Regions from separate parts of the Variovorax sp. CCNWLW235 genome, predicted to be linked through region 1. Evidence: predicted binding sites of a transcription regulator. Region 1 holds the regulator's gene; the other holds the start of a gene.
The links. The regulator NrdR, encoded in region 1, represses ribonucleotide reductase genes. The targets are predictions, from matches to a motif close to CACNANATNTNGTG.
Positions count from the first base shown of each region.

Region 2: the regulator NrdR is predicted to act here: its motif matches at 2,052-2,065, upstream of V9L21_RS15865 (ribonucleoside-diphosphate reductase subunit alpha).

Region 1 covers NZ_JBBCBW010000008.1:194,065-197,388, forward strand. The annotation lists ZMP/ZTP riboswitch at 26-152, shown strand; gene glyA (serine hydroxymethyltransferase) at 194-1,438, shown strand; gene nrdR (transcriptional regulator NrdR) at 1,460-1,903, shown strand; gene V9L21_RS12275 (GspH/FimT family pseudopilin) at 1,937-2,479, opposite strand; gene V9L21_RS12280 (type IV pilin protein) at 2,500-2,934, opposite strand; gene V9L21_RS12285 (pilus assembly protein) at 2,931-3,324, opposite strand, start outside.
Region 2 covers NZ_JBBCBW010000013.1:61,679-65,002, forward strand. The annotation lists gene V9L21_RS15855 (sigma-54-dependent transcriptional regulator) at 1-1,226, shown strand, start outside; gene ampD (1,6-anhydro-N-acetylmuramyl-L-alanine amidase AmpD) at 1,213-1,830, shown strand; gene V9L21_RS15865 (ribonucleoside-diphosphate reductase subunit alpha) at 2,182-3,324, shown strand, end outside.

The DNA of each region.
Region 1 (3,324 bases):
CAAAACCATGGGGTGAGCTACACTCCGTTCCGTACGCGACTGGCGATAGGCGCAGCACCTCCAAAGGTGCCATGCGCTGACGTGGAATACCACTGGGAAGCGTGCCGCCTGGCATCCATTCAGGCGTTCAGCCGTTCGCCTGGGCAGCCCTTGTTTGGTTGAAGAACAAGGACCTCGTCTTCAAAGGACTGCCATGTACCAACGCAATATCCTGGTCGAACAGACCGATCCCGAAATCTGGGCTGCCATCCAGGCCGAAAACGCACGCCAGGAACACCACATCGAGCTCATCGCGAGCGAAAACTACGCCTCGCCGGCCGTCATGGCCGCGCAGGGCTCGCAGCTCACCAACAAATACGCCGAAGGCTACCCGGGCAAGCGCTACTACGGCGGCTGCGAGCATGTCGACGTGGCCGAGCAGCTGGCCATCGACCGCATCAAGCAGATTTTCGGCGCCGACGCCGCCAACGTGCAGCCGCATTGCGGCGCATCGGCCAACGAGGCCGTGATGCTGGCCTTTTTGAAGCCCGGCGACACCATCATGGGCATGAGCCTGGCCGAAGGCGGCCACCTCACGCACGGCATGCCCCTCAACATGAGCGGCAAGTGGTTCAACGTGGTGAGCTACGGCCTGGACGCCAACGAAGCCATCGACTACGACGCAATGGAGAGCAAGGCGCACGAGCACATGCCCAAGCTCATCATCGCCGGCGCCTCGGCTTATTCGCTGCGCATCGATTTCGAACGCTTCGCCAAGGTAGCCAAGGACGTGGGCGCGATCTTCATGGTCGACATTGCCCACTACGCAGGCCTTGTGGCCGCGGGCGTCTACCCCAACCCTGTGCCGCATGCCGACGTGGTGACCTCCACCACGCACAAGAGCCTGCGCGGCCCGCGCGGCGGCATCATCCTGATGAAGTCGCAGCACGAGAAAGCCATCAACAGCGCCATCTTCCCGGGCCTGCAAGGCGGCCCGCTGATGCACGTGATTGCCGCCAAGGCTGTCGCCTTCAAGGAAGCCATGACGCCGGAGTTCAAGGCCTACCAGCAGCAGGTGGTCAAGAACGCCCAGATCGTGGCCGACACCCTCACCGAGCGCGGCCTGCGCATCGTGAGCGGGCGCACCGAAAGCCACGTGATGCTGGTCGACCTGCGCTCCAAGGGCATTACCGGCAAGGAAGCCGAAGCCGTGCTGGGCGCCGCCCACATGACGATCAACAAGAACGCGATCCCCAACGACCCTGAAAAGCCGATGGTGACCAGCGGCGTTCGCATCGGCACACCCGCCATGACGACGCGCGGCTTCAAGGACGAAGAAGCCCGCATCACGGCGAACCTGGTGGCCGACGTGCTCGAGAACCCGCGCGATGCGGCCAACATCGATGCGGTGCGCGCCAAGGTGCATGCGCTCACGAGCCGCTTCCCTGTCTACCGCTGATCGTCCGCAAGACCTGGCCGCATGAAATGCCCTTTTTGCGGTCATCTTGAAACGCAGGTCGTCGAGACCCGTGTTTCGGAAGACGCCGACTTCGTGCGCAGGCGCCGCCAGTGCAGCGCCTGCGACAAGCGCTTTACAACGTACGAGCGCCCGGACGTGAACTTTCCGGTCGTTGTGAAGAAGGACGGCAGCCGCGCCGACTTCGACTCGACCAAGGTACGCGCCTCGATGATGCTGGCGCTGCGCAAGCGGCCGGTGAGCATCGAGCAGATCGACAACGCGCTGCTGCGCATCGAGCAGAAGCTGCTGGCCAGCGGCCTGCGCGAAATCGATTCGACCAAGGTTGGCGAGCTTGTCATGCGCGAGCTCAAGAAGCTCGACAAGGTGGCCTACGTGCGCTTTGCCTCGGTGTACCGCAGCTTCGAGGACGTGGACGAGTTCAGGCAGCTGCTGCGGGACATTTGAGCAAGCGGCGTCGCGGCAAGCCCCGGCGCCCGTTCATTTGCCGACGCTGCCGCACACGCCGCTTCCGCACTCACCCCGGACATCCGGGTTGCAGACCCTGGCGCGGCCCGACGCGGACACCACAATCGAAGCTCTGCGGCCCGACTCGGCTTTCAGCGTCAGGCATCCGGCGCCGAAGCCCGTGCCGCCCGCCCGGCGCGAGAAGCCATTGCTGTCGTAGTCCAGCCCCCGCACGAATCCATCTCCAAGCGCTGCGTCGACGCTCACCCCGTTCGGAAGCTTTTCGAACTTGCGCACCGTTTGCATTGCACTTTCCGGCCCGGCCTGCACGGCCCAGCCGCTCGACCAGTCGCTGCCCGCGAGGGCGCCCACATGCACCTTCTGCGAACGCTGGATGGCCTCGGTGCGGGCCAGGTTCAGCGCGGCCACGAAACCGCTCGAAGCTGCGGCAAGCCGCTGGTTGAGCAGCAGATCGCGAAACGCGGGAACGGCTAGCGAGCCCAGGATCGTCATGATGGCCACCACGGCCATCAATTCGACGAGGGTGAATCCGCCTGATGCGACGCTCGCGCACATGGCGCATCGCCGGCCACTCCTCATTGCCAGCACCTGGCGCCCGCCGTGCCATTGCAGCCCTTGTCTCCCATGCTGTCGATCCAGAGGGCTCCGACCTCCGGATCGGCGTAGCCGGGCTTCGGGGTTGCCGTGAGCCTGATGCAGCGCTCGATGGTGCCCTGCCCCTCGCAATTGCCGCTCTCGACGAGGTACTTGCCGCCCGCACCTCCCTCGCCGGATCCGCCTTCGTAGCGCTTGTACTGCCCGGCCATGGTGTATTGCCGCTCTTGCTGCTGCATCTGCTGCATCAGGGCGGAGCGCGCTTCGGTGCGCCAGCCCTTGCGCATGAAGTCCATGTACGACGGATAGGAGATGGCGGCCAGGATGGCGAGGATCGCGACCACGATCATCAATTCGATGAGCGTGAAGCCGCGAATGCGAGTGGCGGTGCCGTTTGCCGGCGTGGCGGCTTTCATGGCTTTGCTCCCTGAAAATCGACGATCTGGCGCCAGTTCAGGCGCCCGGCTACCTGCGAAACCTGGCCGCCTTCCACCGGCTGCACAGTCGAAATGGCGGCCCCGCCAGGGCTGCCTCCAGAGCCGACGTTGATTGCCGAGAGCTTCTTCGTGGCCGAACGGCGCCCGAACGCATCAGGTGAGGCATACGCCCCTTCTCCAAGCGCAACGAGCAAAGGCGACGACAACAAACCCACCGTTGAAGGCACGCAGGTCCCGCCCTTCGAAAGCCCTGTCATTGCATTGACCGCGCAGCTGCGGCCGCCGCCGCTTGCGTCGCAGGCATTGCCATTCGGTATCAGCGTGTTGAAAAACAGGTAGCCATCGCTGAGCGCCAGCCGGGTCACCTGC
Region 2 (3,324 bases), on a different contig from region 1:
AGCCTGTGGACCTGAAGCAGTTCCGCGCCGTGGTGGCCTCCGCCGTGCAGGCGCAGCAGGCCGCGCCCGCCAAGGCCACGAAAGCGGTGCCGGCGGCACAAGGCGAACGCGCCGGCGACACGCCCGGCGTGACAGGCAGCGGCATTGCGGCGCTCGAACGGCTGGTGGGCAACTCGGAGCCGATGCGCCTTGTCAAGTCGCGCATCGCCAAGGTGGCCCGCGGCATGGCGCCCGTGCTGGTGCGCGGCGAATCGGGCACCGGCAAAGAGCTGGTGGCGCGCGCCGTGCACGCCTGCAGCCAGCGCAGCGACGGCCCCTTCGTCGCGGTCAACTGCGGCGCCATTCCGGAGAACCTGCTCGAGGCCGAATTCTTCGGCGCGCGCAAGGGCTCGTACACCGGCTCGTCGCAAGACCGCGACGGCTACTTCCAGGCCGCGCGGGGCGGCACGCTGTTCCTCGACGAGATCGGCGACCTGCCGCTGGCAATGCAGTCCAAGCTGCTGCGCGCGATCCAGGAGCGCAGCGTGCGCTCCATCGGCTCCACGCAAGAAGACGCGGTCGACGTGCGCATCGTGAGCGCCACGCACAAGGACCTGCACGCCGAGGTCAACGCCGGCCGCTTCCGCCAGGATCTGTTCTACCGGCTCAACGTGATCGAGATCGCGGTGCCCGCACTGCGCGACCGGCGCGAAGACCTGCCGGCGCTGTGCGCCGCATTGCTCGCGCGCATTGCGCACGACGGCGGACTGCCGGTGCCGCATCTTTCCGCCGACCTGCTGCATCGACTCGCGCAGCATCCGCTGCACGGCAATGTGCGCGAGCTCGAAAACCTGCTGCACCGCGCGGTAGCACTCAACGACGGCGACGAACTGCACCTGGACCTGATGGGCGGTGGACAGCCCGCCGTCGCGGGGCTTGCGGCTTCGGCGCCCTCGTCTTCACCGCCGCCGGACGACGGTGAACCGCTCGCCGGTGCGGCGCCCGCAGCCGCAGCCTTCGCCGAGCCCAAGACCGCACCGCCGCCCTTGCCATCCGACCTGCAGGCCTATCTCGACCAGCAGGAGCGCGAAATTCTGGTGCGCGCGCTGCATGAAAGCGGCTTCAACCGCACGGCCGCCGCCGCGCGGCTCGGCATGAGCCTGCGCCAGATCCGCTATCGCATCGCACGGCTGGGCATCACCACGCCCAACGGCGACGAAGGTACCGCGAGCAATGCCGACGATTGATGCAGCAACGTCGAACGCGAGCGGCGACGACGGCCTCTGGCGCGCCGGCTGGTATCGCTTTGCAAAGGCGCTGCAATCGCCGAATTTCGGCCCTCGGCCCGCGGGCGCGCAGACCGACCTGATCGTGCTGCATTCCATTAGCCTGCCGCCCGGCGAATATGGCGGCGATGCGGTGCAGCAGCTCTTCGCAAACCAGCTCGACTGGGACGCGCACCCTTACTTCCAATCCATTCGCGGCCTGCAGGTTTCCTCGCACTTCTATGTGCGGCGCAACGGCGAACTCTGGCAGTTCGTGAGCTGCGACGACCGCGCCTGGCATGCCGGCGTGTCGTCCTGGCGCGGCCGCGAAAACTGCAACGACGATTCGATCGGCATCGAACTCGAGGGCCTGGAAGGCCAGCCCTTCGACGAGGCCCAATACGAAACGCTGGCCAGCCTTTGCGCGGCGATTGCGCAGCACTACGCCATCGCTTTCATCGCGGGCCACGAGCACATTGCGCCGGGCCGCAAACAGGATCCGGGCGCGGGCTTCGATTGGCAATTGCTGCGCGGCCAACTCGGCTGGAGTCCGCGGATGTTTCCCGAACAGGTGCTGCCGCTCTAATTTTTTTAATCGCGCGGCGGCATGCGATGTGCCGTTCTTGCGCCGCAGCAATCTCTAAAATTTGGAGCGCGCCTCCAGCAACCATGCGCCTTGCAGGCCCAAATCCGCTTGCAAGCCACAGCCCGCGCGGGTTGCGCGACCATAGGCCAGTATTCATGGGGCATCGCTGGCCGAGTGCCGCGCCCAAACAAATACGCCGTTGTGTTGAATCTCTCAAAAAACACTACATCTAGTGGTTGTAGACGCTTCGCACCCTAGATATAGTGTCTTCCGTCCGGTCATCACGCACCGGCGCAATGCCCCGCCAAGGCATTGCCACCCAACAAGAATTGCCACACCGAGAGGAAGCGAATGCAAACAGCCCTGAACACCCCATCGACCCCGCGTGCCGTTCCCTCGACGCCGCAGCAGCAACGAGACACTGCTGGCTCGCCTACCGGTCAGAACCTCGCGCACTACCAGATCATCCGCCGCAACGGTGCCGTGGTTCCCTTCGAACCCAACAAGATCGCCATCGCGATGATGAAAGCCTTCCTGGCGGTGCACGGCACCCAGGGCGCGGCTTCGGCCAGCGTGCGCGAAACGGTCGACGCCCTCACGCAAGGCGTTATCCGCGCCATGGTTCGCTCGCGTCCGGGCGGCGGCACCTTCCACATCGAAGACGTGCAAGACCAGGTCGAGCTCGGCCTGATGCGCGGCGGCCACCACGAAATTGCGCGCGCCTATGTGCTGTATCGCGAACGCCGCACGCAAGAGCGCTCCAAGCAAGGCACGCAGGAAACGCCGGCTGCGCCGCTACTCCACGTGCTGGACCGCGGCGAGCGCGTGGCGCTCGACCTGAACGAACTCAAGGGCCTGATCGAATCGGCTTGCGAAGGCCTGGGCGACGGCATCAGCGCCGCGCCGATCGTCGCCGAGACGATGCGCAACCTGTACGACGGCGTGCCGCTCGACGAGGTGTACAAGGCCTCGATCCTGGCCGCCCGCACGCTCATCGAGAAAGACCCCGATTACACCTTCGCGACCGCCCGCCTGCTGCTGCACACGATCTTCAAGGAAATCATCGGCCGCGAAGTCATGCCCGCCGAGCGCGCGCAGACCTACGCCGACTACTTCCCGCAGTTCATCAAGAAGGGCGTCGAGAACGAACTGCTCGACGAGAAGCTGCTGCAGTACGACCTGCCCCGCCTGGGCGCGGCGCTCAAGGCCGAGCGCGACAACCAGTTCGACTACCTCGGCCTGCAGACGCTGTACGACCGCTACTTCCTGCACGTGCGCAAGTCGCGCATCGAACTGCCGCAAGCTTTCTTCATGCGCGTGGCGATGGGCCTCTCGCTGAACGAAATCGACCGCGAAGCCCGCGCCATCGAGTTCTACGAAGTGCTGTCTTCGTTCGACTTCATGTCGAGCACGCCCACGCTCTTCAACGCCGGCACGCTGCGCTCGCAGCTGTCCAGCTGCTACCTGACCACCGTGCCCGACGACCTGGACGGC